Methylosarcina fibrata AML-C10: one gene and its partner. The protein of the gene in region 1 interacts with the protein of each later gene in a pairwise test. Links are inferred from orthologs where the notes say so. Each region holds a gene or a part of one and is shown in the gene's direction. Other genes may lie near its edges.

The links.
Region 2: the proteins of A3OW_RS0105755 (region 1) and mrdA interact in binary tests that used the Escherichia coli proteins (3 or more experiments, as listed by UniProt). The link is inferred for Methylosarcina fibrata AML-C10 from one-to-one orthologs.

Annotation. Positions count from the first base shown.
Region 1 is NZ_KB889965.1:1,179,305-1,194,364, forward strand. What follows is about bases 5,595-8,633. They hold A3OW_RS0105755 (penicillin-binding protein 1A), read left to right. Parts: upstream 5,595-5,950; coding sequence 5,951-8,317; downstream 8,318-8,633. Other genes in these bases: A3OW_RS0105745 (pilus assembly protein PilM), read right to left, coding at 5,595-5,686; rpmE (50S ribosomal protein L31), read right to left, coding at 8,577-8,633. Outside these bases: shikimate kinase AroK, read right to left, coding at 1-445; pilQ (type IV pilus secretin family protein), read right to left, coding at 519-2,846; A3OW_RS0105730 (pilus assembly protein PilP), read right to left, coding at 2,861-3,421; A3OW_RS0105735 (type IV pilus inner membrane component PilO), read right to left, coding at 3,421-4,065; A3OW_RS0105740 (PilN domain-containing protein), read right to left, coding at 4,062-4,625; more of A3OW_RS0105745, read right to left, coding at 4,625-5,594; more of rpmE, read right to left, coding at 8,634-8,777; A3OW_RS0105760 (AmpG family muropeptide MFS transporter), read right to left, coding at 8,894-10,246; sodium:proton antiporter NhaD, read right to left, coding at 10,300-11,607; A3OW_RS0105770 (nitrite/sulfite reductase), read left to right, coding at 11,816-13,468; A3OW_RS0105775 (DUF934 domain-containing protein), read left to right, coding at 13,455-13,907; A3OW_RS0105780 (S41 family peptidase), read right to left, coding at 14,106-15,060. UniProt on the Escherichia coli protein: Cell wall formation. Synthesis of cross-linked peptidoglycan from the lipid intermediates.
Region 2 is NZ_KB889965.1:635,609-650,525, reverse strand. Bases 7,301-10,196 are described here. They hold mrdA (penicillin-binding protein 2), read left to right. Parts: upstream 7,301-7,774; coding sequence 7,775-9,619; downstream 9,620-10,196. Other genes in these bases: rodA (rod shape-determining protein RodA), read left to right, coding at 9,609-10,196; mreD (rod shape-determining protein MreD), read left to right, coding at 7,301-7,761. Also shown: A3OW_RS0103295 (UPF0182 family protein), read left to right, coding at 1-793; A3OW_RS0103290 (Rsd/AlgQ family anti-sigma factor), read right to left, coding at 1,054-1,500; Asp-tRNA(Asn)/Glu-tRNA(Gln) amidotransferase subunit GatB, read right to left, coding at 1,650-3,104; Asp-tRNA(Asn)/Glu-tRNA(Gln) amidotransferase subunit GatA, read right to left, coding at 3,112-4,563; Asp-tRNA(Asn)/Glu-tRNA(Gln) amidotransferase subunit GatC, read right to left, coding at 4,582-4,869; A3OW_RS0103265 (rod shape-determining protein), read left to right, coding at 5,126-6,169; rod shape-determining protein MreC, read left to right, coding at 6,399-7,286; more of mreD, read left to right, coding at 7,273-7,300; more of rodA, read left to right, coding at 10,197-10,739; mltB (lytic murein transglycosylase B), read left to right, coding at 10,736-11,728; A3OW_RS28800 (septal ring lytic transglycosylase RlpA family protein), read left to right, coding at 11,721-12,374; A3OW_RS0103230 (D-alanyl-D-alanine carboxypeptidase family protein), read left to right, coding at 12,642-13,820; A3OW_RS0103225 (D-amino acid aminotransferase), read left to right, coding at 13,810-14,652; A3OW_RS0103220 (YbeD family protein), read left to right, coding at 14,649-14,912. UniProt on the Escherichia coli protein: Catalyzes cross-linking of the peptidoglycan cell wall. Responsible for the determination of the rod shape of the cell. Is probably required for lateral peptidoglycan synthesis and maintenance of the correct diameter during lateral and centripetal growth.

The DNA of each region.
Region 1 (15,060 bases):
AGTCCGCGCAGGATAAATAAAGAGGTTCGCGCTCTTTGAACAAACTTTCCAGGCGTTCTTTCGGATTATCGGTTTTCAGCAGCGGCCGCTGTGTGTCCCGGCGCGTCCTTTCCAGAATTCTTGCTATCGAACATTGCAGATAAACGACAAATCCGTTTTCATGTAATAATCTGCGATTTTCCTCGAGCAAAATGGCGCCGCCGCCGGTAGCCAGGACGATGCCGCGCATTTGGGTCAACTGGCGAATCATTTTTTGTTCTCTTTCTCTGAAGCCGGCTTCGCCTTCAAATTCGAAAATGGTGGGAATGTCGACGCCGGTGCTCTCTTCAATGGCTTTATCGCTATCGTAAAAAGGCCATTTGAGCGATTTGGCCAATTGTTTTCCTATCGTCGTTTTCCCGGCTCCCATCAGGCCGATAAGATAAATGTTCTCCGAGTGCTTCATGCATTGTTCAATGTCAAATTGTAGGCATTAAAAAGGGGGCATTATGCCCCCTTTTCGTTCCAAGTTGAAGCGATCAATTGGTAGTTAAATTTTCCTTGACGATTTTCGGGGTAACGAATACCAGCAATTCCTGTTTATCGTCCTGTTTAATCGTTCTTTTAAAGAGAAACCCGATCCCCGGAAGATCGGCAAAGAAAGGAACTTTATTGACGGTATCGAACACGGTGCCTTTGTATATTCCGCCCAGCACCACAGTTTCTCCGTCGTTGACCAGCACGTTGGTTTTAACGTTGTTCGTGTCGATTCCAGGCTGCCCATTGACTACCAATTGCCCCACGTCATCCCTGGTAAGTTCCAGGTCCATGTTGATGCTGCCGCTGGGCGTGATCTGCGGAGTCACGTCCAACGTCAGCAGGGCATCGATAAACTGGGTATTGGTACCCGTATTGTTGCTGCTGGACTGGTAAGGGATTGAAGTACCCTGACTGATGGTCGCCTGACAACGGTCCGTAGTCATCACTCTCGGGTTGGAAAGCAGTTGGGCCTTGTCTTCATCCTGTAAAGCGGACAGTTCGAGATTCAGGACATAATCGGCGCCTCTCGCCAGCGTCATGCCCAGAGCGCCGTAGGGATTGGACGCGGCCAGATCCACCAGGGTATCGGTTACCGAAAGATCGCCGTTGCCGGGGTCGGAAGCCGGATCGGGTCCGCCCACGCCAAATTGTTTGCCCGAACTCATGGTGGCCACTTTCGCCACGCCGAATCTGACGCCCAAGGTCCTGGCATAATTGGTGGAAGCGATGACGATTCTCGACTCGATCATGACCTGCTTGACCGGCACGTCCAACTTGCGAATCAACTTTTTGATTTCTTCAAGGCGCTTGGGCGTTTCGCGGACGATGAGCGTATTGGTCCTTGCATCGACCACGGCGGTACCGCGCGGCGACAGCAGCATAAAGGAATCTTCGGCCATTTGTTTCGCCGCAGCGGCGCCGCCGACACCGCCAGCTCCGCCCATGCCCATGGCGCTGCCATAAGCCCCGCCTTGAGCACCTCCCATACCGGGCTGTATCGTTCTCTGGTTGAGGCTTTGCGTGCTGGCCTGGGACGATGCCGACGATCCGCGGTTTTTATTGTACAACCCGCACTGGCCGATGGCGCCGGAATCGAATCCTCTGAGCATGTTTCTGAAGTTTTCCGCTCTGGCATAATTGATCTTGAGATATTCGGTATGCAGAGGATCCAGGCGCTCGACCACATTTTGGGTTTCCCTTTGTTTTTCCTTGTATTCCTTGATTTTTCCGACAGGCGCCACCAAAGTGACGTTGCCGGTCTCGTATTTTTCCAGTCCCTTGGTCATCATGATAAAGTCCAGCGCCTCATCCCAGGGAACATCGTCCAGCTTTATCGTTACTTTTCCGGTCACATCATCCCCGGCCACGACGTTTTGTCCGGTGAATTCGGCCAGCACCGCGATAACGCTGCGGATATCGATGTCCTGAAAATTCAACGACAAACGGTCACCCGTGTATTTTTCACGTTGGGCCTGAATCGCTTCCTTCTCGGCAGGAGTTAAAGGCCGGAACTCGACCGTCAATAATCCTTCCGATTGAAACAACGAGTAATCATAAAGATTGTTTTGCAAAGCCACGTTGATGGTCGTTTCTTTTGACGTGGAGCTGGCGTCGATGTATTTAACCGGCGTGGCAAACTCGGAAACGTCCAGCCGTTTAGTCAAATTTTCAGGCAGACGAGTGTTCAAGAAACTGATCACGACCATGCCGCCTTCTTCCCTGGAATTCACGACGGTATTAGGATTGGCCAAAGAAACCAGAATCCGCCCTTCACCGTTTTCGCCGCGCTTGAAGTCCAATCCTTTAATGGATTGCCGAAATAATGATTCGGAAGCAGGAAAAGCCGGGGCGGGCACCCTTCTGTCCACGACCGGAGCCGAATCGACCGGAGGAGTTGCCGCTTTGCTGCTCAGAGTCAGCAGGATTTTATTGCCGGATGCTTTCGTTTCAAACGGCACGGATTCGAGTAGATTGACCACAACCCGCACTCTGTCCGCCGCTTCTGCGACATAAAGGCTGCTGGCGCTGCCCTGATTGATAGTGAAAGTTTTTTTATCCAGGGCACTTTTTACCCCCGGAAAATCCATGGCGATTCTTGCCGGATTATCGGTATGGAACACTTTGGGTTCTATGGCAGGACCTGTCATTTCCAATTGTATTTGCAATTTGTCTCCGGCAACGGAGGCGATTTCGACCGAAGAAATCGCCAGATCGGCCGCTTTAACAGAGGCAAGAGGAAATAAAGACAGATAGACGCTGCCCATCAGGTACAACCAGAAAAACGGAACTTTGTTATTCATCATGATGCCGACTCGTTTATTACACATTTTCTTTCCTCAAATCATTCTGTCAAAGCCAATGATTGCTGCTGTTCGCGCCATTTTCCGGGTTTGTCCGAAATCATTTCCATAATTTCAATTTTGTCGCCGACGATCCGTATTATTTTGCCGTAGTTCTTGCCCAGATAATTGCCGACCTGGACGCGGTAAATGGTGCCGTCACTCGCTTTTACCAATCCCCATAAAGTGCCCTGCATGTTAACCGTTCCGACCATTCTCAAACTGTCCAGAGGATAAGCTTCCAACTCCTCTTTGGGCCTGGAAGTATCCGGCCTGAGACCCGTGCCTTCCACGTTCTCACCGTTTTCGGCCTGTTCGGCTTGCTCCAGAGGCGCAAACGGATCGCGCAATCCTTCCGGTTTGAAAACGAAAGGCTCCACGATTTTGATTTCAGGCAACGGTTCAATCGGACCTTTCGGCTTTGCTTGTTCGGTTTTGATGAAGGTTTCCAGATCCGAAAAATCATCGTTTCCGCATCCCGTCAACATCAAAGCAATGAACACGTTCGTAAATCCTGCAATTGTCCAGTGCGGAAGAGATTTAATTAAACGAAGCCGGCTCATTATTTATTTCCTCTTTTCTTTTTGACGGGGGCTGCTTCCGGAGCCAGACTTTCGTTATAGGTTTTCACCACGGCGTCCATCACCATAGCTCCCGTCTTCACTTTGGCTTGCGCCTGTTTTCCTTTAGTGGTTTCAGGAGCGATATTGACGTCGTGAATGGTTACAATTCTCGGCAGAGAAGCCAGACCGCTGACGAACAAGCCTAATTCTTCGTAGCGGCCGATCACCTTAATATTGATAGGCAGCTCGGAATAGAAATCCTTGCGCACCGGGGCGCCGGGTTTGAACAATCTGAACTCCAGGCCGCTCGCCAGTCCGGTCTGAGAAATATCGACCAGAAGGCTGGCCACTTCTTCTTCGGTCGGCATTTGCTTGATCATCTCCGCCAGCGACGCTTCGATCTGCTCCAGTTGTTTTTTATAGTCGGGAAGATTGACCGCTTTCTTCTGTTTAATGACAAACGAGTTTCTTAGCTCCAGTTCTTTCTTTTCGATTTTTTCAAGTTCCGCCAGTTGATCAAGAGTAAAATAGTAAACTCCCGCCCCCGCTACAATGACGCACAGAATCACTATTACCGCCAGTTTTACCGGCCGCGGCCACGTCCCCGAGGCTTCGATGTCCCAGTTGATTTCGGAAAGATTCATGGTTTACCTCCCGCAGTATGCTTGCCTTGCTGCGCAATCAGGGTAAAATCGCTTAACTGTTCGGAATTGGTTTTTTCTTGTGACTGGATGACGTTGATCTTGGGAAATTTCAGCCATGAAGACGCATCGATGGCTCGCATGAAAGCCGAAACCCGCGCATTGGATTCGGTTTTGCCTTCGAAGGTGAGATTGGCCCCTTGCTGAATGAATTTGGTCAGAAAAATGCCTTCCGGCGCGGTTTTGGGGATTTCATCAAATAAATGCACAACCTCTGGCCGGCTTTCCTGCAATTTTTGAATGACGTTGATTTTTGCCAGCAGTTTGTTTTTCTTTTCTTCTATGGTTTTAATCTCTGTAATTTTTTTATCCAGCAAAGCGATTTCATCCTCCAGCCGCTTGTTTCTTTTTTCCTGATATTCCTTCAGACCTTCGATGTACATGTGAACGGCCAACAGAATGCCGATTGTCCCTAATACCGACAAGGCAATCGACATGAGAAAATCCTGTTTCTTCTGTTTGCGCAGCTCTTCTCGCCAGGGAAGTAAGTTGATTCTCGCCATTATTCAAAACTCCTCAAAGCAAGGCCGCATGCAATCATCATGGCCGGCGCATCGTTACTCAGAGCTTGAGGCTTTACTTTGCTGGACAGGGCCATGTTGATAAAAGGATTGGCAATATAAGCCGGTACGCCCAAGCTTTGCTCGGCAAGCTTATCGATTCCGGGAATGGAAGCGCAGCCGCCGGCCAGTATCAGGCTGTCGATCCCTCTATTGGCGCTCGACGAAACGAAAAATTGCAACGATCGGGCAATCTGCTGAACCATGGCCCGCTTAAAGGGTTCGAGGACATCGACGGCATAATTGTCGGGCAGTCCTCCCTGCCTTTTAGCCAGGCCTGCCTCTTCGTAGGACAAACCGTAGCGGCGCTGGATTTCTTCGGTTAATTGTTTTCCGCCGAATCCTTGCTCTCTCGTATAAACGGTTTTCGAGCCGTGCAATACGTTTAAAGTGGCCATGGATGCCCCGATATCGGCTATCGCCACTGTTTGGCCTTCGCTGGCATCGGTAAACTGATCGGCCAGCAACGAAAAGGCATTTTCCATGGCGAATGCTTCCACATCGACAATCTTTGCTTTTAGTCCGGCCTTGAGCAAGGTCTCGACGCGGTCGTCGACATTTTCCTTTCTGGAAGCGGCCAGCAACACGTCGACCATGTCGGGATTGTTTTCATTGGGCCTTTGCACCTCAAAATCGAAATTGACTTCATCCAGCGAATACGGTACATACTGGTCCGCTTCCACCATGATCTGTTCTTCCATTTCGTCTTCACTTAACGATGCCGGCATGGTGATGATTTTGGTCATCACGGCGGATCCCGAAACCGCCACGGCCGCCTGTTTCAGTTTGGTCCCGGATTGTTTAACGGCTGATTTGATTGCATCGGCTATGACGTTGACGTTGGCGATATGTTTATCGATGACGGCGTCTTTCGGTAAAGGAGCTACGGCATAGCTTTCCACCCGGTAGCGTGCCCCTACTCGACTTAATTCCAGTAACTTTACAGCCGCTGTACTGATGTCGACGCCCAGAACAGCATTCTGTTTTTGATTAAACCAGCTCATGAAATTTTCCTTGAAAAAACTGATCATTTCCGATCACATGTTGAAATGGCTGTTTTTCTTGACCTTAGCCATCATTCCTTACATGAATTGCAAAAAGTATAGTTGTGTTTTTTATTTTGATTCGAAAAATTCAGCAATTAACTTGGGGTAAAAAAGTGCTCTATACTGCCTCAAGTTTAATTTGATCCGGCGCTGTCGAATTAAAGTACTTGCAAAATTGTTAATATTTTCACGTTTTATATTTCACTGCTTTAGATTAGGCCTGTGCCCAAGCGATCGTTATTCAAAATTCTGCTGAAATGGTTTTTCTTTACCGCCCTATCGGGTCTGCTCTGCCTGACCGCGTTCGGTTATTTTTTTTACAACCGACTTCTGGAAACTCTTCCCGATATCAAAACGCTTCAGCACGTTCACTATGAAACGCCGCTAAAGATTTATTCGAGCGACAAACGCTTGATCGGCCAGTTCGGAGAACAAAACCGTGCGCCGATAGGCGTCGACCAAATTCCCAAGTTACTGATCAAGGCGTTCGTCGCCGCCGAGGACGAGCATTTTTTCGAACATCGGGGGGTGGACTATAAAGGATTGCTTCGAGCCGGATTGCAATTGGCGCTTACCGGGGAAAAAAAGCAGGGCGGCAGCACGATCACCATGCAGTTGACGCGTAATTTTCTGATCGGCAAGGAAAAAACGTATCTTCGCAAATTAAAGGAAATCATTCTGGCGTTGCGGGTTGAGCGGGAATATTCAAAAGACAAAATTCTGGAGCTTTATTTGAACCAAATCTATCTGGGTCAACGCTCCTATGGCGTCAGTGCCGCTGCCGAAACTTATTACGGCAGGCCGTTGCAGTCGCTGTCGTTGGCCGAATTTGCGATGATCGCCGGCCTGCCGAAAGCGCCGTCGGCTTATAATCCTATCGCCAACGAAGCGCGGGCCATGCAAAGGCGCAACTATGTGCTGCGCCGGATGCGGGAGCTCGGTTTCATTAGCGACCAAGACTTTGAGAACGCGCTAAAGCAGCCTTCGACCGCCAAATTGCATTACCGGCCGGTTGAACTCGACGCCCCGTATGTAGCGGAAATGACGAGACAGGAAATGGTCAGCCGCTATGGCGAAAAGGCTTATACTTCCGGATTCAATGTCTATACGACGATAACCTCACCTCTGCAAACGGCCGCCAATCAGGCCCTGGCTGATGCCCTGCACCGCTATGACGAACGGCACGGCTACCGCGCGGCGCCTTCCACTCTCATGCAGACTTCCAGCTTCGACGATCTTCCCGTCATCGGAGATACTTTTCCTGCCGTCATAATCCGGACTACAAAGAAAGCGATCACCGCCAGGCTGCAAAATAATGCCTTGATCGACATTCCGGAGGAAAATGCTCAATGGGCGCGCAACACTCGCCTCACGGGTAAGGATGAAGTAGTTTCCGTCAACAACATCATCCGCGTTCGGCAATTGCCCGACAAAACCTGGGCTATAACCCAGGTTCCCAGAGTAGAAGGCGCTTTCGTGGCTCTAAAAGCGGACACTGGAGCGATTCTGGCTTTGACCGGCGGATTTGATTTTTTCCGGAACAAATTTAATCGGGCGGTCCAGTCAAAAAGGCAGCCGGGGTCGGGATTTAAGCCGATCATCTACACGGCGGCACTGGAAGAAGGCTTTACACCGGCAACCATAATCAATGACGAACCCATCGTCATCGATGATCCGCATCAGGAAATCGAATGGCGTCCGGAAAATTACAGCAGAAATTTCGTAGGGCCCACCAGCCTCAGAAAGGCTTTGATACATTCAAGCAATGTGATTTCCGTCCGCTTGCTGGAAACGATCGGTCTTGAAAAAGCAATCTCTACAGCGAAGCGTTTCGGCTTTTCTCCGCGGCAACTCCCTCGCAGCCTGTCTCTTGCCCTGGGCAGCGGCTACGCCTCTCCTCTGCAAATGGCGCAAATGTATGCGGTTTTTGCCAACGGCGGCTTTCTGGTTAATCCCTATCTTATTGAACGGGTCGAGACCAAAGAAGGGGAGATTGTCTTTCAGGCCGCTCCTCCCGCTGCCTGCTCTCATTGCGATAGCCGTGCCGACGGGGACGGGCTCGCGCCCAGAATCCTGGCGCCTCCCATTCATTTCCTGATGAACAGTTTGTTAAGGGATGTCGTGCAGCACGGTACGGCAACCGATGCCAAAATTTTGAGCCGAACGGATCTTGCCGGCAAGACCGGCACCACCAACGACTTCAGGGATGCCTGGTTTAACGGTTATACGCCGGACATTGCCGCGACGGCCTGGGTGGGATTCGACAATTTTGATTCGCTCGGCGAGCGGGAAACCGGGGGAAAAACGGCCTTGCCGATGTGGGTGGAGTTCATGAAGACCGCCTTGCAAAATCTTCCGGAAACGCCAATGGTCGTGCCGGAAGGCATCGTGCAGGCCTTTATCAATCCGGCCACCGGTTTTCTGGAACCTGCGGGGAGCAAATACGGAATGCTGGAATATTTTCAGAGCGGGCGGGCGCCTACGAATTTGGGACCTTCGGGCGGCGAGTCAGGCGAAGATTATGACGGGAATAAGTCGAGCCCTAATGGCAAGGGCGTCATCGACAAACCGGTGGAAGCCCTATTTTAAAAAGAGCCCTGAAGAATCGGGAAACATCCCGGCAGGAAACTCCTTATTTACAGGATGGACTGCCTCATGGATCGTCCGCTTGAACCGCACAGCCGGACGATTGCCGTTTACCGGATGCCCTTGCCGAACGGAACGCATCCTTGCATTCATAGACGAGTTTTATGGGAGCGGCAGTTATTAAAAAACCGGTCAATCATCTGCCGCCGTCTTCCCGCTTGACGAGATTTCCTTGCTAAAGGAAAACGGAGGCAAGGGAGCCTTATTTACCGTATTTTCTACGGAATTTATCGACCCGTCCGGCGGTATCCACTACACGCTGCTTGCCGGTGTAAAACGGATGACAGGAAGAACATACTTCGACAAGCAGGTCCTTCGACAGTACGGAACCGGTTACAAAAGTATTGCCACAGCCACAAGTGACTGTTATTTGTTTATATGCTGGATGAATTTCTGGTTTCATATCGCTTCCACGTGACCCGAATGGGTTAATTCTAAAAAACTTCGTATGATACGTCTTATATTAACACTTGGCAACAGGTATTTATCGACGTGCCGTATCCGTCAAAGACTTTCAGGCTAAGGGCCGGACGGCACCGTTCTCATCATTTTTTCCCGGTACATCAACAACAGGACCAATAAAATCGCCGGCAGCCCGACGGCCGAGGCATAAAGAAAAAAAGCGTAATAGCCGAACCTGTCGACGATCACTCCGGAAAAGCCTCCCAAAAACTGCGCCGGCAACGTCATCAGGGAACTGAACAGAGCGTACTGAGTTGCCGTATAGGCAGTACTGGTCAGACTTGAGAGGTAGGCGATGAAAACCGAGGTTGCCAACCCTCCGCTTAAATTGTCGGCACTGATGACGCCGGCCAGCAACAATTTGCTGGGCTCGGTCAGCGCCAGCGTGGCAAACAGCAGATTGGTGACAACCACCATGACCGAACCCAACAACAAAGACTTCATGATGCCGTAGCGGACCACCAACAGTCCGCCCAGCGAGGCTCCGGCAATGGTCATGAAAAAACCGAAAATCTTGCTGATGTCGGCAATGTCTTTCTTGTTGAATCCCAAATCCAAATAAAACGGATTGGACATGACGCCGAGAGTGATATCGCTCATTTTGTAAACCGCGATCAGCATGAGTATCAAAAGTCCGGTCCGGCCGTTTCGTCTGAAAAACTCGACAAAAGGGCTTAAAACCGCATCGGAAAAACCCGCCAGCAGGCGCTGACGGAAATTTTTCGCCTCGGCAACACCGAGCGCATTTTCAAGCTCCTTTTCAATTCGAATAGCTCCGTTGACCGGCTTGTGCTCGGGTTCCCGGATGCACAATGTCGCCAGCACGCCGATCGACATGGCGGCCGCCATCACCCAATAAGCCGATCTCCAGTTAAAAAAATCGGCTATATAAAAAGCTCCCGCGCCGGCCAGCAGCAACGCTATCCGATACCCTAACACATAGGTTGCGGCCATGGCCCCCTGGTATTCGGCATCGGCCCTTTCGATCCGGTAGGCATCGATAACGATATCCTGAGTCGCCGAACAAAACGCCACCCAAACGGCAAAAAGAGCGCAGAGCCGTAACTGGGAATGGACGTCGACACCCGCCATTCCGATCAGACCGGCCATGATCCCGATTTGCGCCAGCAGCATCCAGCTTCGTCTTTTGCCCAATATTCTGCAAAAAAAAGGAAGAGACAGACGATCGATCACCGGTGCCCAGAACACCTTGATCGAATAAGTGACTCCGACCCAACTAAAAAAACCGATCAGAGAGCGGTCGATTCCTTCGTCCCTCAACCAGGCCGACAGCGTTGAAAAAACCAGTAAAAACGGCAGGCCGGCGGAAAAGCCTAGAAAGATCATGCTCAGCACGTGCGGCTGAGTATAAACGGAGAAGGCGGAACGCCAACTTTTTTCAGATGTCATCGGCTCGGCCTGAACGAATGCGCCGCCTCGAAGGCGGCGCAAAAGAGTGGGTATCAACCGTTAAGCATGTAATGGACGACAATGCTGCCGGCATAACCGGCGGCAATGGCAGGCGACCATTTCAAATGGCTGAAAAACGTGTATTTGTGATTGGATTGTCCCATTAATGCCACGCCGGCAGCCGATCCGACGGACAACAGCGAACCGCCGACGCCCGCAGTCAAGGTCACCAATAGCCATTGATAGAGACTCATGTCCAGTTTCATGTTCAGGACGGCAAACATAACCGGGATATTGTCGACAACGGCCGAGATCAGACCGACCAGAATATTCGCCGTCGTTTGGCCCAGACCTTCGTACATGCCTTCCGACAAAAGTTCGAGATAACCGATGTAACCCAAGCCGCCAACCCCGAATACCACACCGAAGAAAAACAGCAGAGTATCCCACTCGGCATGGCGAACTTTATCGAAGATATCAAAGGCATCATCCCCTTCAATCGTATACTTGGTTTTCAGGCGATATCCGTACAGCATCAGAGCGGACAAACCCACCATCATTCCCATGAAAGGAGGCAAATGCAACATCTGTTTAAAGCTGACGGCAGTAGCGATTGTCAGCAGGAACATCCCGCAAACCTGGATGGCGCCCGGCTTCAGCCTGACCGCCTCTTCAGTTGAAGCTTGGGGCTGCTCATCCGGCACGGCAAAGTACATGATGGCGGCCGGCACACCGTAGTTCACGGCGGACGGAATGAATAATTTGAAGAAATCGAAGAATTCGGCATAACCTGCCTGCCAAACCATTAACGTGGTGATATCGCCGAAAGGGCAAAAGGCACCGCCGGCATTCGCCGCAATCACCAGATTGACAAAGCCGATACTGACGAATTTAGCATTGTCCGTGCCGACCGCCATGACTACCGCGCCGACCAGAAGCGCCGCCGTCAGGTTATCGGCAACTGCGGAAAGAAAAAAAGTGATGATGCCGGTAATCAAGAATAATTTACGATAACCGAACTGTCTTCTGACCAGCCAGGATCTGAGCGCCTCGAACACGTTCCGCTCCGCCATGGCATTGATATAGGTCATGGCGACCAGCAAAAACAGCATCAGTTCGGCGTATTCTTTCAGATTGTATTCGAAAGCCTCGTGCAGTTGTTCGGTGGAAACACCGGCTTCCGTGGCCAGGATGGCGGCATGGGCCCAAATAATGCCTGCCGCCAGTATGACCGGTTTGGATTTTCGCAGATGAGTAAATTCCTCAGCCATGACAAATCCATAGGCAATAATGAAAATCAATACGGTATAAATGCCGCGTTCCGTACCGGTCAAACCCAGATTTTCAAAACCGCCCGCCATCGCCATAGCCGGCGCCAGCAATGTACCTAATAAAAGGATTAAAAACCTCACCTAAATTCCTCCCCGTGTGTCCTAGATTAATGAAATAGATACGTCAAACTCAAACTGATTATCTTAACACCATATAATAAATTTTGTCATTTTATGACTCACAGTATATGATTAGAAGTCTTGTTTAATCCCCTGAAATGCACCTTAGGGCTCATTTATGTACCAGTATAACGATCAAGACCAAACGCTTGTTGACGAGCGAGCCGCGCAATATCGAAGGCAAACGGAACAGTTTTTAAAAGGCGAGCTCTCCGAGGATCAGTTCCGCGCGCTGCGCCTCAGAAACGGTCTATATATCCAGACTCACGCGCCGATGCTGAGAATAGCCGTGCCCTACGGACTGCTCAATTCCAGGCAACTGCGCAAACTGGCCCACATTGCCCGCCGATACGACAAAAGTTATTGTCATTTCACCACGCGCCAAAACGTTCAGTTCAACTGGCCGAAACTGGAAGAAGTCCCGGACATTCTGGCCGAACTGGCCAGCGTGCAGATGCACTCCATTCAAACCAGCGGCAACTGCATGAGAAACACCACGTCGGATCATCTCGCCGGCGTCTGCGTCGACGAGGTAGAGGACCCGCGGCCTTATTGCGAGATTATTCGCCAATGGACCACTCTGCATCCTGAATTCGATTATTTACCGCGAAAATTCAAAATTGCCGTCAGCGGCGCCGTTCACGACCGGGCGGCGACCCAGTTGCACGACATCGGCTTGAATCTGGTCAGGAACGAGAGCGGAGAGATCGGCTTTAAAGTCTTCGTGGGCGGGGGCCTTGGACGAACCCCGATGATCGGACAGGCCATTCGGCCCTTTCTCGAAAAGAAGCATCTTTTATCCTATCTGGAAGCGATACTGCGAATATACAATCTGTTCGGACGCAGGGACAACAAGTATAAGGCGCGCATCAAAATTCTAGTCAAGGAAACCGGAGTTGAAAAGTTTACCGACATGGTCGAGCAGGAATGGCTGCTCATCAGGGATCAACTGGAGCTTGGAGAAGAAAGAATTGCCGCGATGAAAGCGCATTTTTTGCCCCCCGCCTACCACCCGGAAGCGGCCCATGACGGCAGTTTTGCATCTCGTCGGGCGAATGATCCGACGTTTGCCACCTGGGTCAGGTACAACACCGCCGACCACAGGGTGCCGGGCTACCGCGCAGTTTTTATTTCCTTGAAAGCTCCGGATTCTCCACCCGGCGACATGACCGATACGCAACTGGATGCTGTCGCCGATCTGGCGGACCAATACAGTTTCGGTCAGGTTCGCAGCACTCATCGGCAGAATCTGATATTGGCCGATGTGAAAATCGCCGATCTTTTTCCGCTCTGGCAGCAACTCGTCCAATTGAAACTGGCCACGCCGAATATCGGCACCGTGACGGACATCATCTGCTGCCCCGGACTGGATTTTTGCTCTCTGGCCAACGCCGGCTCGATCGGCATCGCTCAGGAAATCAATGAAGCTCTCGACAACATCGACTATGTCCATGACATCGGCGACGTAAAAATCAATATGTCGGGCTGCATGAACGGCTGCGCTCATCAGAGTGTCGGCCACATCGGCATACTGGGCGTCGATAAAAAAGGCAGCGAGTGGTATCAGATTACTCTGGGCGGCTCATCGGAAAACGAAGCCGCGATCGGCGAGCGTCTCGGTCCTGCGGTTGCCAAAGATCAAGTGACCAAGGCCATCACCACGATCCTGGACGTGTACGTCAAGCAGCGCCTTGAAGATGAATCGTTTCTGGAGATGGTGCAACGAGTCGGTATTACCCCTTTTAAAGACCAAGTCTATGCAGATAGTTAAAGATAAAAAAATGATCGAAGACAACTGGCGTTATATTGCCGACGGCGACGAGCCGAGCCCCGGCAATATCACGGTCTCTTTAGCGCGATGGCAACAGGAGAAGCGGCAGCTTTTAAATCGTGACGGCAAGATCGGCGTCAGAATAAGTCCGGGCGACCCGCTGTCCGACCTGGCGGGCGATCTAGGCAACCTTCAGTTGATCGAGTTGTATTTTCCGGAGTTTGCCGACGGACGCCTTTTTTCTCAGGCCTGGCTGCTCAGAAGCCGCTACCGTTATTCAGGTGAAATCAGGGCAGTCGGTCATTACCTGCCGGATCAGGCTTTCTATTTGTCCCGAGTCGGAGTCAATGCGTTTGCCCCGGAGAAATCCGAACAGTTGAAAAAAGTGCTTTCTTATTTAAACGATTTTACCGTCAAATATCAAAGCTCGGTCAATTGACCGAAACTTTTATTCCTCATCGCCCGCCCGCTTCAGCTTCCCGATGAGTGGCCGGGGCCTGCCAGCGGCCTTTGAGTCGGCCTTATTTTAGCAACCGGCCGGACTGCGACGCCTTCGGCATGGCCAGGGAAGCGGACTTCCCTGGTTTCCCGGCCGTAGTTGACGACAGTTCGAATCCAGAAGGAGAAACCCGTCTCCTTATTTACGCATGATGCTGATGCCTTTGAGCAGGGTCAGCGCCTCGTAGACGGGATAATCTTTCAGCTCCAGAATTTCCTCGCTTTCCTGCGTATCCATTTTCTTGGTGGCGCCATCCTTTTTCTCTTTGCCGTTTCCTAAATGGTGCGACAAATCGGCTTCCTTGACCGGAGCAAATTCGGATTTTTCCAGCGATTCCAGTTTGATCGGCGCGAGAGCGATGTCCGGCTCGATGCCTTCTGCCTGGATCGAGCGTCCGGAAGGCGTGTAATAACGTGCAGTCGTCAGCTTGACGGCGGCGCCGTTGCTGGTAGGCAATATCGTCTGCACAGACCCTTTACCGAACGATTTCTCGCCCATGATCACGGCCCGCTTCTGGTCCTGCAAGGCGCCGGCGACAATTTCGGAAGCCGAGGCGGAACCGGCATTGATCAATACCACCATGGCGGCGCCTTCAATGACATCGTCCGGCGAGGCATTGAACCGCATTTCCGAGTTTTCTATACGTCCTTCGGTATAGACAATCAGACCGCTTTTCAAAAAGGCGTCGCTGACTTCCACGGCGGCGTTCAGGACCCCCCCCGGATTATTTCTCAAATCGAGCACCAGACCTTTCAGATTGCCGCCATTTTCTTTCTTCAGGCTGGAAATGGCTTCCAAAAGGCTCTCCCCTGTCCCCGATTGAAAACTGCTGATGCGGACATAACCGTAGTTTTTCTCCAGAACCCGGCTTTTGACGCTTTTGATTTTAATAACGGCACGGGTCAACGTGAATTTCAAAGGCGTTTCCTCCCCTTCCCGCACGACGGTCAACAGGATCGCGCTGCCGGGCTCGCCGCGCATCTTTTTGACGGCGTCCACCAGACTCATGCCTTTGACGGGTTGGTCGTCCAGCCTGATGATGAGATCGCCCGCCTTGATTCCGGCGCGCTGCGCAGGCGTATCGTCAATCGGC
Region 2 (14,917 bases), 540 kb from region 1 along the record:
ACTGGATGGGAACGTTCAGTATTATATTTCCGATCCTTCGGACGTCATCATCCAGGCCTACAGTAACGCTTATCCGAGCCTTTTCAAGAATATGGAAGAGATGCCCGCCGACCTGAAGTCTCATCTGCGCTACCCGCGTGATCTGTTTTATCTGCAGATGAAAGTGTATGCGAAATATCATCAGCAAAAACCCGAGCTGTTCTACGAACAGGCCGAAACCTGGCAATTCGCCAGAGTCCGGGGCGAGCCGGTCAAGCCGTATTATCAGACCATCGATTTCGGCAACTGCAACGGCAAGGAGGAGTTCGTCATGCTGAATCCGATGACGCCGATCAACAACAACAACCTCAGCATGATCGGCGTGGCCGGCATTCTGGATGCCAAAACCTGCAGCACGGACTATAAACCCGGCATCACGATCTACAAGTTCCGCAAGGACGTTCAGGTCAACGGTCCGGCCCAGGTGGAAGCGCTCATTCAGCAGGATCCGGAAATATCCGCCCAATTCACGCTTTGGGATCAAGGGGGCTCGAACATACGACTGGGCCGCATGATCATCATGCCGATGGGCAACAGCGTGCTCTACGTGCAGCCGGTATACATCGTCTCGAAGAACAACGCCATTCCCGAGTTGCTCAGGATCATTGTTTCGATCGGCAACCAGGTGGTGATGGACACCAATTTCTGGTCGGCGTTCAACCGTTTGAAACAGATGCATACCAAAGAGGCCAGGGAGCACGCGGGCACGGGAACGTCCGCACCGACATTGACTCTTCCCGGGACAGAGAGGTAGCCGATCCGCAGGATTTGCATTGACAGAAGCGATAATCGCCGCTTGACGCCGTAATAAAAAGACCTGCGAGATTTTAACAACCTCGCAGGTCCGGTTCTATTTTTTCGCTTCGAAAGAAGACTTAGGACCGCTGCGTGTGCCGTCGTGAGAAGAAGCAATGCTTTGCGGCATTTGAATCTTTGTTTTTTCGACCCAAAATCCGGAACAGTCAGGGAAAACAACAAAAAAGATCGGGCCGCCAATCAACGACCACAAGGAAACTATCGCTGCATCAACTCGCAGAGACGGTCTTCCAGGTCGAACCGTTTGGCCAGCGACTCGCCCATTGCGGATAAATCCTCGGACAGGGTGTCGAAGGTCTCCATGACGTCCAGGTTTTCATATTTGTCGTTGAAGGCCAGGGTGGCTTCGGTAACCGCCGAAAACTCCGGATACATGTCGGTTGCGACCGACAGAATGCGGTTTCGCCGTTCCGTGCCGCACAGAATGCGTTCATAAAGGCCGAAATGTCCCAGCGACACGTAATCGACCAAGGTTTGCGAAAACCGGGTCAGTTTGATCCTGACCTGTTCCACCTTGGTAAAAGGTTTAAGGTCTGCTATCTGGCAATATAACGACCACAACGCCTGCCTTTCACTTTGCAGTTCGGCAATCAATTGAGCCGCTTGCTGTCTTCTTTCCAGTTTGACTGGTGTTTCAACAGGCATGATAGTATTTCCCCCAATTTATATAACAATTTTGCGTGTAATGTATGTCAGCACCGCCTAAAGCGCAACGATTTTTTCATTGACGAAGTCATGGGCCCGCCTTGCATTTCAATCCGGAGGCGGCCCATGAATTCCCGGTGGACCGAGCGCTACGGCGATAATTTATCCTTGAGCATTTTATTGACTTCTTCCGGATTGGCCTTGCCCTGCATCGCTTTCATCACCTGGCCGACAAAAAATCCGAACACCTTGTCCTTGCCGCTCCGGTATTGTTCGACCTGCGCCGGATTATCGGCGATGATCTTATCGATGATCGAGGCAATGACGCCGCTGTCGCTGATTTGCTGTAACCCCTTCGCGGCGATGATTTCGTCGGCACCGGCTCCGGTCTGCCACATGTCGTCGAAAACCTGCTTGGCGATCTTGCCCGAGATCGTGTTGTCGGCGATTCTCGCCAGCAAGCCGGCCAATCGCCGGTAATCCACCGGCGATCCGGCAATTTCCAGACCCGATTTATTCAACGCCGCCGACAATTCGCCGGCGACCCAATTGGCGCATAATCTCGGTTCACATCCCGAAGCTTGAATAAGCGCCTCGAAATAATCGGCCATCTCCCGCGAGGAAGTCAACAGGTGGATGCTTTCTTCGTCCAGACGGTAGTGTTCGAGGAAACGCCGTCTTTTGACCCAGGGCAATTCCGGCAGATCGGCCCGGACCTGCGCCTTGAATTCCTCGGAGATAAAAACGGGCAACAGGTCCGGATCGGGAAAATAACGGTAGTCGTTGGCTTCTTCCTTGCTGCGCATGGAACGGGTCAAATCCTTTGCCGAATCGTACAGCCGGGTTTCCTGAACCACCTTGCCGCCGCTTTCGATCAAATCGATTTGCCGCTCGATTTCATAATTGATCGCTTTTTCGACGAACTTGAACGAATTGATGTTTTTCAATTCGGTGCGGGTGCCGAATGCTTGCCGCCCTTTCGGGCGCACAGAGACGTTGGCGTCGCAGCGGAAGGAACCTTCCTGCATGTTGCCGTCGCAAATGCCGAGATAACGCACCAATTCGTGCAGCGTTTTCATGTAGGCTACCGCTTCCTTGGCCGAGCGCAGGTCCGGCTCGGACACGATCTCGAGCAGCGGCGTGCCCGCACGGTTCAAATCGATGCCCGACAAGCCGTGAAAGTCTTCGTGCAGCGATTTGCCGGCGTCTTCCTCCAGATGGGCGCGCGTGATGCCGATGCGTTTGCGTTCGCCGTCCACGTCGATGTCCAGATGTCCGCGGCCGACGATCGGCAGCTCGAATTGACTGATTTGATAGCCTTTGGGCAAGTCGGGATAGAAATAATTCTTCCTGGCGAAGACCGAATAAGGCGCGATCTCGGCCTCAATGGCCAGACCGAATTTGACCGCCATGGTCACGGCTTCTTCGTTCAATACCGGCAGCACGCCGGGCAGGCCCAGATCCACGGCACAAGCCTGAGTATTGGGCTCGGCGCCGTAAGCGGTCGGCGCTCCCGAAAATATCTTCGACCGGGTCGCCAATTGCGTATGGATTTCCAGACCGATCACGGCTTCCCATTTTTCCTGTTGAGCGTATTCCATCATTTCCTCCTTACTCAAACCCTTCCGGTAATTGCTGATGCCAATCCGTCATCCGTTGAAATTGATGGGCAATATTCAACAGCCGGGGCTCGGTAAAATAATTGCCGATGATCTGCAATCCCACCGGCTGGCCGGAAGCGAATCCCGCCGGCACGGACATCGCCGGCAGCCCGGCCAGATTGACGGCGATGGTATAAATATCGGACAGATACATTTCAACGGGGTCGCCCATTTTTTCCCCGATTCCGAAAGCGGTCGTGGGTGCGACCGGCCCCATCAGGACGTCGACCTGGGCAAACGTCTTTTTGAAATCGTCGCTGATCAGGCGCCGCACTTTCTGAGCTTTCACATAATAAGCATCGTAATAGCCTGCCGACAGCGCATAGGTTCCCATCAGAATCCGCCGTTTGACCTCCTTGCCGAAGCCTTCGCCGCGCGAGCGGGTGTATAAATCAGTCAAGTCGGAGGGATTCTGGCAGCGGTAACCGAAACGCACGCCGTCGAAACGTGACAGATTAGCCGAGCATTCGGCCGGAGCGATGACGTAGTAGGCGGGAATGGCCAGATTGAGATCGGGCATCGAAACTTCCCGGATCTCGGCGCCCAATTTCCGGTATTCGTTCACCGCCGCCTCGATGACTGCCGCGACCTCACGGCTCAGGCCGTCGCCGAAGAATTCCCTGGGCAGGCCGATCTTCAGCCCTTTGAGGTCGGCATTCAACCCGGCGGTATAGTCCGGCACCGGCAAATCGACGCTGGTCGAATCCTTCTCATCAAAACCCGCCATCGTTTGCAAAAGAACCGCGGCATCGTGGGCGCTTCGCGCCATCGGCCCACCCTGGTCCAGACTGGACGCGTAAGCGATCATGCCGTAACGAGAAACGCGGCCGTAAGTCGGTTTCAACCCGGTAATGCCGCAATGCGAGGCCGGCTGCCGGATCGAGCCGCCGGTGTCGGTGCCGGTTGCCGCCGCCGCCAGCCGCGCCGCCACCGCCGCGGCCGAACCGCCGGAGGAGCCGCCCGGCACCTTGTTTATACCCCAGGGGTTGCGTACCGCGCCGTAATGACTGGTTTCATTCGACGACCCCATCGCGAACTCGTCCATATTCAGCTTGCCCAGCATCACTGCGCCGGCTTCTTTAAACTTTTCCACCACGGTCGCATCATAGGGCGCGATAAAGTTATCCAGCATTTTCGATCCGCAACTGGTTTTAACGCCTTCCGTGCAAAAGATGTCCTTATGGGCTATCGGAATGCCGGTCAGCAAGGATCCCTCTCCCCTGGCGAGGCGGTCATCGGCTTCTTTCGCGTCGGCCAGAGCCCGTTCTTCGGTGACCGTAATGTAGGCATTGATTTCCGGATGGCGCTCGATTCGCTCCAGAAACGCCAACGTCAATTCCCGGCTTGAAAACTCGCCCGAACGCAGGCCCTGGGCCAGTTCTGTTATGCTTCGATCGTACATGTTCGTTCCATTCCTTATTTATTCGATCACTTTCGGAACCAGATACAGGCCCGCTTCGACCTGGGGCGCTATCGCCTGGAACTTCTCGCGAAGGTTCGGTTCGCTGACCCGGTCCGGCCGCAATCTCTGAACCTGATCCAGAGGATGCGCCATCGGCATGACCGCTTCCGTATTCACGTCGTTCATGGCCGTCATCAGGTTCAATATCGAAGACAAATCCTGCGCGTACGATGCGATATCCTGCGGGTCAATTCCCAAGCGCGCCAAATGTGCTATTTTTCTTACTTCATCCGTCGTTAAAGACATGATTACCTCTTGCCAATATTAAAAAAAAATCCGGATTTCCGTCCGCTACCGGCGGCGCAGCAGAAACGAAGCTGAAAACGAAAAAAACCGGACGTTTTTGTCATTCCCCTCGGTTTTGGCTCCGGATAAAAAACGAAATTTGAAAAATGTGATTCTTGCCAAACAGCTTCTAAAATATGATACTTTATATCTTGCCTAAATACCCGCTGGATTGATAAAGTAATACGATTTTATTCCTATAAGGAAACAGTAAAAAATGTTCAAACGAATTCGCGGAATCTTTTCCAATGACCTTTCCATCGATTTGGGAACCGCCAATACATTGATTTATATTCCGGGACAGGGCATCGTTCTGAACGAGCCGTCCGTCGTCGCGATCAAGGAAGACAAGGTTCGCGGCGCCAAAACCATCGCGGCGGTCGGCACCGACGCCAAACTCATGCTGGGCCGGACCCCCGGCAACATCACCGCGATCCGTCCCTTGAAAGACGGGGTCATCGCCGACTTTGCCGTGACCGAACGCATGCTCCGGTTCTTCATTGAAAAAGTGCACAAGAGCAAACTGCTAAGACCCAGCCCGCGCATTCTGATCTGCGTGCCGTGCGGCTCGACCCAGGTCGAACGCAGAGCCATCCGCGAATCGGCAGCAATGGCGGGCGCGCGCGAAGTCTATCTGATCGAGGAGCCCATGTCCGCCGCGATCGGCGCGGGTCTGCCGGTCGACGAACCCTGCGGCTCGATGGTTCTGGACATCGGCGGCGGCACCTCGGAAGTGGCCGTGATTTCCATCAACGGCATCGTTTATTCGTCCTCGGTGCGCATCGGCGGCGACCGTTTCGACGACGCCATCGTCAGTTACGTGCGCCGGAATTACGGCACGCTGATCGGAGAATCGACCGCGGAAAGAATCAAGCTCGAAATCGGCACCGCCTATCCCGGCAGCGAAGTGCGCGAGATCGAAGTCAAGGGCCGCAATCTCGCCGAAGGCGTGCCCCGCAGCTTCTCTCTGAACAGCAACGAAATTCTCGAAGCCCTGCAGGAGCCCTTGTCGGGCATCGTCGGCGCGGTCAAAATCGCGCTGGAACAGACGCCGCCCGAACTGGGCGCGGACGTGGCCAACCGGGGCATTTATCTGACCGGCGGCGGCGCCCTGTTAAAGGATATCGACCGTCTGATCGCCGAAGAAACCGGTTTGCCGGTCTACATTGCCGACGATCCTTTAACCTGCGTGGCTCGAGGCGGCGGCATGGTTCTGGAAATGCTCGACAAGAAGGGAATCTCGACGTTTTCCCTGGAATGACCAGGTTATTGACTTTACGGTCCCGGTGTGAATTCTTACCGATGACCGTCCGTTTGTTTTATTGATCCAGACCACCCTTGCATGGCGCTGACAACTCCCGATCGAGTTTTGTTTTTTCTTCTTGGAAAATGGGGGATTCGATGAACCGCCCCATGAATAGGGGAGACAGGGCAAACTAGGGAAAGTGTAACCAGAGCGCTGCGGGTGTCCGATACCGAGGAATCCAGCCATAAAACTTCTATTCGCGAGCGATCCGTCCATCACTACCCGGTTGCTGGTCGCCATCATTGCTTCAATTGCTTTGCTTGTCCTGGACCAGCGCGGGCAACAACTCACCCCGTTCCGGTCCGTCTTGTCGATCCTGACCGATCCGGTCAAATACCTGGTGAACCTGCCTCCGTCGATCATCCAGGAGGCGACCGAGACCGTCAGCAGTTATACCACCTTGAAGGAAGAGAACCGCAGGCTGCATGAGGAACGGCTCATTCATCAGACCCGTCTGCTCAAACTGGCCGCGCTGGAAAAGGAAAACATCCGCTTGCGCGCCCTGCTGGAAAACTCCTTCAAGCTCGGTGAAAAAGTCCTGGTCGCCGAATTGCTGTCGGTCAACATGGCGCCTTATGAACACATCGTGGTGGTCAATAAAGGCACTCGCTTCGGCGTGCATCCCCAGCAGCCGGTCATGGACGCCAACGGCGTCGTCGGTCAGGTGTTCCGGGCTCTGCCGTTCAGCTCGGAAATCATGCTGATCACCGACCCCAACCACGCCATTCCCGTCCAGGTCAATCGCAACGGCCTGTTGACCATCGCGGTCGGCAGCGGCCAGATAAACCGCCTCAACCTGCCTTATCTCCCGAACAATGCCGACATCCGTCCCGGAGACTTGTTGATCACGTCGGGTCTTGGCGGCACCTTCCCGCAGGGTTATCCGGTCGCGGTCGTGGACGAATTCACCTCGCAGAACAACAAGCCGTTCGCCACGGTGACTGCCACGCCCAAAGCCTTGCTGGACCGCAACCGGGAACTGATGATCGTCTGGAGCGATTCCACCCCGATTCCGCTGAGCCCCAAGCCAGCCCCAAACGAACAGGAGAATCCCACGCATGAGGGGCAGTAGTTCTTACGGTTTTTACCGGATCATTTTCACTCTCGTTCTGGCGATGGCACTGCGCATTCTGCCCTTGCCCGAGTTGGCAAGCCTGTTCAATCCGGATTGGGTGCTTCTGTCCCTGATTTACTGGTCGTTGGCCGTTCCCGAACGGGTCGGCATCTTCCACGCCTGGACCTTCGGGCTGCTCACCGACGTGCTGACCGGCAAGCTGCTCGGCCAGTATGCGCTGGCATATTCCCTGGTCATCTATCTTTGCCTGAAACTGCACAAGCGCCTCAGGCAGTTTCCCATTATCCAGCAAGCGTTGTTCATCTTTTTCTGCCTGCTACTGTCCCAACTACTGCTGTTCTTCATTAAAAACGCCCAGCATCCGGCTCAGCTCAAGGGCACGTTCTGGCTGCCCGTGTTTACCGGCACTCTGTGCTGGCCTCTGGTGTATACCGCACTCAGGTTTGTTCGCCTGACCAAGCGGCTCGGTTGAATAACGATCGATCATGTCCCGCATTTATTCCATTAAAGACAATGCAGTCGAAGACCGTCTTTTTCTGGGCCGCATCATTGCCTCGCTCGTTCTCATCGGCCTGTTGACGACCGGCTTGATCGTCCGGCTGGTTTATCTGCAGATCGTGGGCCACGAGCACTATGCCACGCTGGCCAAGGAAAACAGCGTCAAACTGGTGCCGCTGGTGCCGACCCGGGGCATCATCTACGACAGAAAAGGCCGGATTCTGGCCGACGATACGACCTCCTTCAGTCTGGAACTGATTCCCGAACAAATCAGCGACCTCGAAGACACCCTGAAGCGGCTTCAGGTTCTGCTCGACATTCCGGACGAAAAAATCGAGCTCTACCAGAAACTCCGGAAGCGCCAGAAACGGTTCGTGCCGACGCCGTTACTGTCGAACATGAGCGACGAAGAACTGGCCAAATTCGCGGTAGTCCGGCCTTATTTTCCCGGAGTCGACATTCAAACCCATCTGGTCCGGCATTACCCTTACAACGACCTGGCGTCCCACGTGATCGGCTACGTCGGCCGCATCAGCGAGGACGAGCTCAAGGATCTGCCCATTTCCGAATACCGCGGCTCGACCCACATGGGCAAACTCGGCATCGAAAAATCCTACGAGACCGAACTGCACGGCAAAACCGGCTATGCGGAAATCGAGACGAACGTTCAGGCACGCCTGCTCAATACGCTCAACGAGGTCCAGCCGACGCCGGGAGCCAACCTCTATCTGACTCTGGACGTCGATCTGCAGAAAACGGCCTATGACGCGCTCGATTTTTACAGCGGCGCCGTCGTGGCGATCGACATCAAGACAGGCGGCGTCCTGGTCTTTGTCAGCCGTCCCGGCTTCGATCCGAATCCGTTCGTGGTCGGCATCGGCAGCGACGCCTATCGCGAACTGCAAGCCTCGGAGGATCAACCGCTCTATAACCGGGCCTTGCGGGGACTGTATCCTCCGGGCTCCACGATGAAGCCGTTCATCGCTCTGGCCGGACTGGAATACGACGTCATCCATGCTCATCAGGGTTTGTTCTGTCCCGGCTTTTATCAACTGCCCGGCGTCAGTCACAAGTACCGCGACTGGAAAAAAGGCGGCCACGGCACGGTAAACATGAGCACCGCGATTACGCAATCCTGCGACGTTTATTTCTATCGTCTGGCCTCGATGCTGGGCATCAATCACATGCACGATTTCCTTCAGCAATTCGGTTTCGGTGAAAAATCCGGCATCGATCTGGTGGGCGAAAAGCCCGGTTTATTGCCTTCAAAGGAATGGAAGCGAAAGAAAAAGAATCAGGACTGGTACCCCGGCGAAACGCTGATTACCGGCATCGGCCAGGGCTATCACCAGGTCACGCCGCTGCAACTGGCCAGGGCGACCGCGACCTTGGCGAACAACGGCAAGGTCGTCACGCCGCATCTGGTGGACAAGATCGCCACCCCGAACGGCACCCGGCCGGGGCCTGAAACTCACGCCAAAGTCATTCCTCTGGATAAAAATAACGTTAATGAAATCATTAACGGCATGATCAACGTCGTGCATGGCGGCGGCGGCACGGCGAGAAGCATCGGCCGGGACATTCCCTATCAAATCGCCGGCAAGACCGGCACGGCCCAGGTTTTCGGCATCAAGCAGAACGCCAAATACAACGAAAACGAAATCGACTTCAAACTGCGCGATCATGCCTTGTTCATCGCGTTCGCTCCGGCCGACGATCCCAAAATTGCGGTGGCCGTGGTCGTCGAACACGGCGGACACGGCGGTTCGGTCGCAGCGCCGATCGCCGCGAAAGTCATCAAGCAATACCTGCAGGAAAACCATGAGAACTGAAATCCAGCATAAACATTTTCACTCTCCGTCGCTTCTCGGCAGTATTCTCAGAAAACTTCACATCGACATTCCTTTATTCATCTGTCTGCTGTTCACCGCCCTTTTGAGCTTCGTGATCCTGTACAGCGCAGGCGGACAGGACATGGACGTATTGCTGCGCCAGGCGGCCCGTATCGGCCTGGCGTTCCTGCTGATGACGGCGCTGGCACACGTGCATCCCAACCAATTCAAACGGTATTCGGCGGAACTGTTCAGCATCGGCGTGGTACTGCTCGTCGCGGTTCTGATCATGGGAAAAATCGGCAAAGGAGCGCAAAGATGGCTGGATTTGGGTTTTTTCCGCTTCCAGCCTTCGGAGATGATCAAAATCACTACGCCGATGATGATCGCTTGGTATCTGGCCGAACACCAGTTTCCGCCGAAAACCAAACAATTGCTGATCGCCGGCCTCCTGATCATCGTGCCGACGCTGTTAATCGCCAAACAGCCCGACCTGGGAACGGCCCTGCTGGTGGCCAGCTCCGGCGCCGCGGTGCTGTTTTTTTCCGGACTCTCCTGGAAATTCATTCTGGCGATTTTTTCCGTCATCGGCGCCTCGACTCCCGTCATCTGGCACTTCATGCACGACTATCAGCGAGCGCGGGTAGTCACTCTGCTGAATCCCGAAGCCGATCCTCTGGGCCGCGGCTATCACATCATTCAATCCAAGATCGCGATCGGTTCCGGCGGCGTGTACGGCAAGGGCTGGCTCGGCAGCACGCAATCCGAACTGGATTTTTTGCCCGAAAGCTCCACGGATTTCATTTTTGCCGTGTTCGCCGAAGAATTCGGCCTGTTCGGCTGCCTGGGCCTGTTGATCCTGTATCTGCTGATCATCGGACGCTGTCTGTACATCGCCGCACAGGCGCGCGACAGCTACAGCCGCTTATTGGCCGGCAGCCTGGCCTTCACCTTTTTCGTCTACGTTTTCGTCAACATCGGCATGGTCATCGGCATTTTGCCGGTGGTCGGCGTACCGTTGCCGCTGATCAGTTACGGCGGCACCTCGATCGTCACCTTGCTGGCCGGCTTCGGCATCCTCATGTCCATTCACACTCACCGGAAATTCAGCCTTCAATGAAACCGACAAGCAACCTGACCCCCGTTATTCTGAGCTGCGCCGCTTTGTTTTGCGTTGCCTGCGCGCCGGAGAAAACCCGGCCGGCGGACGTTTTCATCCGGGAAATGAGCCTCAAACATCATTTCGACGAAGCCGCTCTGGACGATCTGTTCCTTTCGGTCGAATTAAAACCGGAGATTCTCGTTCGCATCGCCTCGCCGGCGGAAAAAATGCCCTGGTATAAATACCGGAAGATCTTTCTGACCGAATCCAGGATTCTCGAAGGCGCCCGATTCTGGCGGGAAAATGCGGACGCCCTGGCCGCCGTGGAACGTCGATACGGCGTTCCGGCGCCGATCATTGTCGCGATTTTGGGAGTGGAGACCCGTTACGGCCAAAAAACCGGCAACTATCGAGTCATCGATGCTCTGACGACGCTGGCGTTCGCCTATCCTCCCCGCAGCCGTTTTTTTACCGGCGAACTTGAAAATTTTTTACTGCTTTGCCGGGAAGAAAATATGAATCCCCTGAAGCCTGTCGGCTCCTACGCCGGCGCAATGGGCATGCCGCAATTCATGCCGAGCAGTTTCCGCTCGTATTCGGCCGATTTCGACCGGGACGGCCGGCGCGACATCTGGCGCAACACGAACGACGTCATCGCCAGCATCGCCAATTATTTTTCCCGTCACGGCTGGCAACCGGGCCAGCCGGTTGCGATGCCGGCGAAGGCATCCGGGGATTTTTACAAATCGAAATTAAACGGCAACCTTAAGCCGGATTTAATAATTGAAGAGTTACAATCGGCCCATGTTGAAATTTCAGGGTATCCGCCTTTAAACAGTAAGATCAAACTGCTTGCTTTTGAACAAGAACATGGCGATGAACTATGGGCTGCTTTCGATAATTTCTATGTCATCACCCGCTACAACCACAGCCCCTTGTACGCCATGGCTGTTTTTCAATTAAGCGAGGCTATCTCAAAATACAAACCGACATCTCCCTATGAATAAAATCATACCATCCATTTCTGTCATTGTGTTGTGTGGTTGTTCCACGCAGCAAGTCAGAACGCCAGATGTATCGATCAACAAAATCACCCCTCTGCCCCGGCTGACCGCCGAAGCCACTCAAAATAAAGACACGACCCAGTCCCCGTCCCCATCCATCTCCTCTCCCCTTTCCGCTCCAGGCAAACGCCATCTGATCGCCGACCGCCCCCTCCGGCAACATGCCGTTCTTCAGGTAAACCGGCCCAACAAGCCCGAAGAGCCGCCCCAACAGGAAGCGCTGATACCCCGGATCACCCGTTACATCAAGCAAGGCATCGCTTCCTGGTACGGCCCCCGGTTTCACGGCAGAAAGACCGCTACCGGCGAAATCTTCGACATGTACGCAATGACCGCCGCGCATAAAACCCTGCCGATTCCGTCCTATGCCCAGGTGACCAATCTGGAAAACAACCGCAGCGTCATTGTCCGCATCAACGACCGCGGACCTTACGTCGGCAACCGTTTGCTCGATCTTTCCTATGCCGCCGCCAAAAAACTGGGCATTCAAAAAGAAGGTTTGGCCAAAGTGGAAATTGTGGCATTAACCGACGCCCAGGCTTTGCCGCAACTGGAGAATGACCAAGAAGAAAAAGAAGGCAAGCGATAGACCGGCCCATTCCGCTCATTCAATCCAATTCGGACCGACGGAAAGAAATCCTCCGGCGTATCCTCTATAGCCCGAAGCTAATTTTACGCTCCTTTTAAGGGACTCGTTTTTGCCTCCCCGAGGCAGCGTCAAAATCCGGCCGTCTGCCCCTCGTCCGCTCCGGAAAAAGAATGCGTCGGCAAACCGCCGTGATTAAGCGAATCCCGACAACCTGCTCCGATCATGCTACAATAAAGCCATGTTTTTCTAAGTGAACTTTCCATAGCAATGATGTCTTTATTAAATTTCCAGCGGGTCTTTTTCATACTCCTTTTCAGTTTCCTGACGGCTCCGTTCCAGGCCAACGCAGAAAATTCAGACGTTCTGATCCCCATCCCACCCACCATCGAAGCGAGCAGCTTCGTATTGCAGGATTATCAAACGGGCAAGGTATTGGCCGAAAACAATGCCGACGCCAAACTCGCGCCGGCCAGCCTGACCAAAATCATGACCGTCTATGTCGTATTCAAGGAAATCGCCAACGGCCATCTGAAACTGGACGATCTGGCCACCATCAGCAAAAAAGCCTGGAGCACGTCCGGTTCGCGCATGTTCGTGGAAGTGAACGACCGGGTCAAAATCGAAGATTTGCTGAAAGGCGTCATCATTCAATCGGGCAACGACGCCAGCGTCGCTCTGGCCGAGCATGTGGCCGGATCGGAGGAAGTCTTCGCCGCGATGATGAATCAGCAGGCGGAACGATTGGGCATGAAAAACACCCAATTTAAAAACAGCGACGGGCTTCCGGTGGAAGGCCATTACACCACGGCGCGCGATCTGGCCATTCTGACCGAGGCCTTGATCAAGGAATTTCCCGACTTTTACCCGTGGTTTTCGCAAAAGGAATTCGTCTACAACAAAATCGTTCAGCACAACCGCAACCAGTTGCTGGGCCGCGATCCTTCGGTCGACGGCGTAAAGACGGGGCATACCGATGAAGCCGGTTTCTGCCTGGTCGCGTCGGCCCTCAGAAACGACATGCGTCTGATTTCGGTCGTGATGGGCGCCAAAAGCGACAACGCCCGGGCGGTGCAAAACCAGAATCTCTTGAATTACGGATTCCGTTTTTATGAAGCCCACAAATTATACGACGGTAAAAAATCGCTGTCCGATGCCCGGGTATGGAAAGGCGACGTCAAGGAATTGCCTCTGGGTCTGACCGAAGATCTTTACGCGACGATCCCCCGCGGCCATTACAACGAGCTGAAAGCCGTCATCAACGTCGACAAGAACATCACCGCGCCGGTCAAGGAAGGCGACAAGCTGGGTTCGGTTGAAGTTTCCTTTAAAGGCGAACCGATCATCAAAAAAGACCTGGTGGCCCTAAAAACCGTGGAAAAAGGCAATATTTTCCGCCAGTTGACCGACAGCGCCATTCTTCTGGTGGTCAACCGCGATGGAAAATAAAACGGTCTATCTGAACGGCCGTTATCTTCCGTTGAATGAAGCCCGAGTTTCGGTCCTGGACCGCGGCTTTTTATTCGGTGACGGCGTCTATGAAGTCATTCCGTCCTATTCGGGACATTTGTTTCATTTCGACAAGCATATGGAGAGACTGGATCGCAGTCTCTCCGGCATTCGTCTGGGCAATCCCTTCCCTTATGCGCAATGGCTCGAGATTCTGACGCCGCTGTTGGACCCGGCCCTGGATCAGTATGTTTATTTGCAGGTTACGCGGGGTTCTGCGGAAAAAAGAGACCACGCGTTTCCGAAACAGATCCGGCCGACCGTCTTTGCGATGTCGTCGGCCATTGTCCCCCTGCCCGGCCAGAACTCCGGCGTCAGGGCCATGACCATGCCGGACGGGCGCTGGCAACTGTGCCATATCAAGGCCATTACCCTTTTGGCCAATATTCTCTACCGGCAGGAAGCGGTCGAGAAAGACTGCACCGAAGCCATTCTGGTGAGGGGCGATCACGTCACCGAAGGCGCGGCGAGCAATGTTTTCGCGGTCGTCGACGGCGTCCTGGTCACGCCACCGAAAAGCCATGAATTATTGCCGGGAATTACCCGCGACGTCCTCCTTGAAATCGCCGAAAGAAACCATATTTCCTATCGGGAAGACAGCATTTCCCTGGAAACGCTGAAAAGTGCCGACGAGATCTGGCTGACCAGTTCGACCCGCGAAATCATGCCGGTGGTCGAACTCGATTCCGCTCCAATCGGCGGCGGCAAACCGGGGCCGGTCTGGGCCACCATGAACCGGCTGTTCCAGAATTACAAACAATCCCTGAGATGAGCGAAGAGACCCTGCTGAAATTCCCGTGCCGTTTTGCGATCAAGGCCATGGGCAAAACCACGCCCGAACTCGATTTGGTCGTAGTGGAAATCGTCCGGCGGCACAGCCCCGACCTTACCGAGGGCGCGGTAAAGTCGCGCCCCAGCAAGGGCGGCAATTACACCGCCATTACCGTCATCATCGAGGCGCACAGCAAACAGCAGCTCGATAACATCTATCTGGATTTATCGAGTCACCCTCTGATCATGATGGTCTTATAAAATCC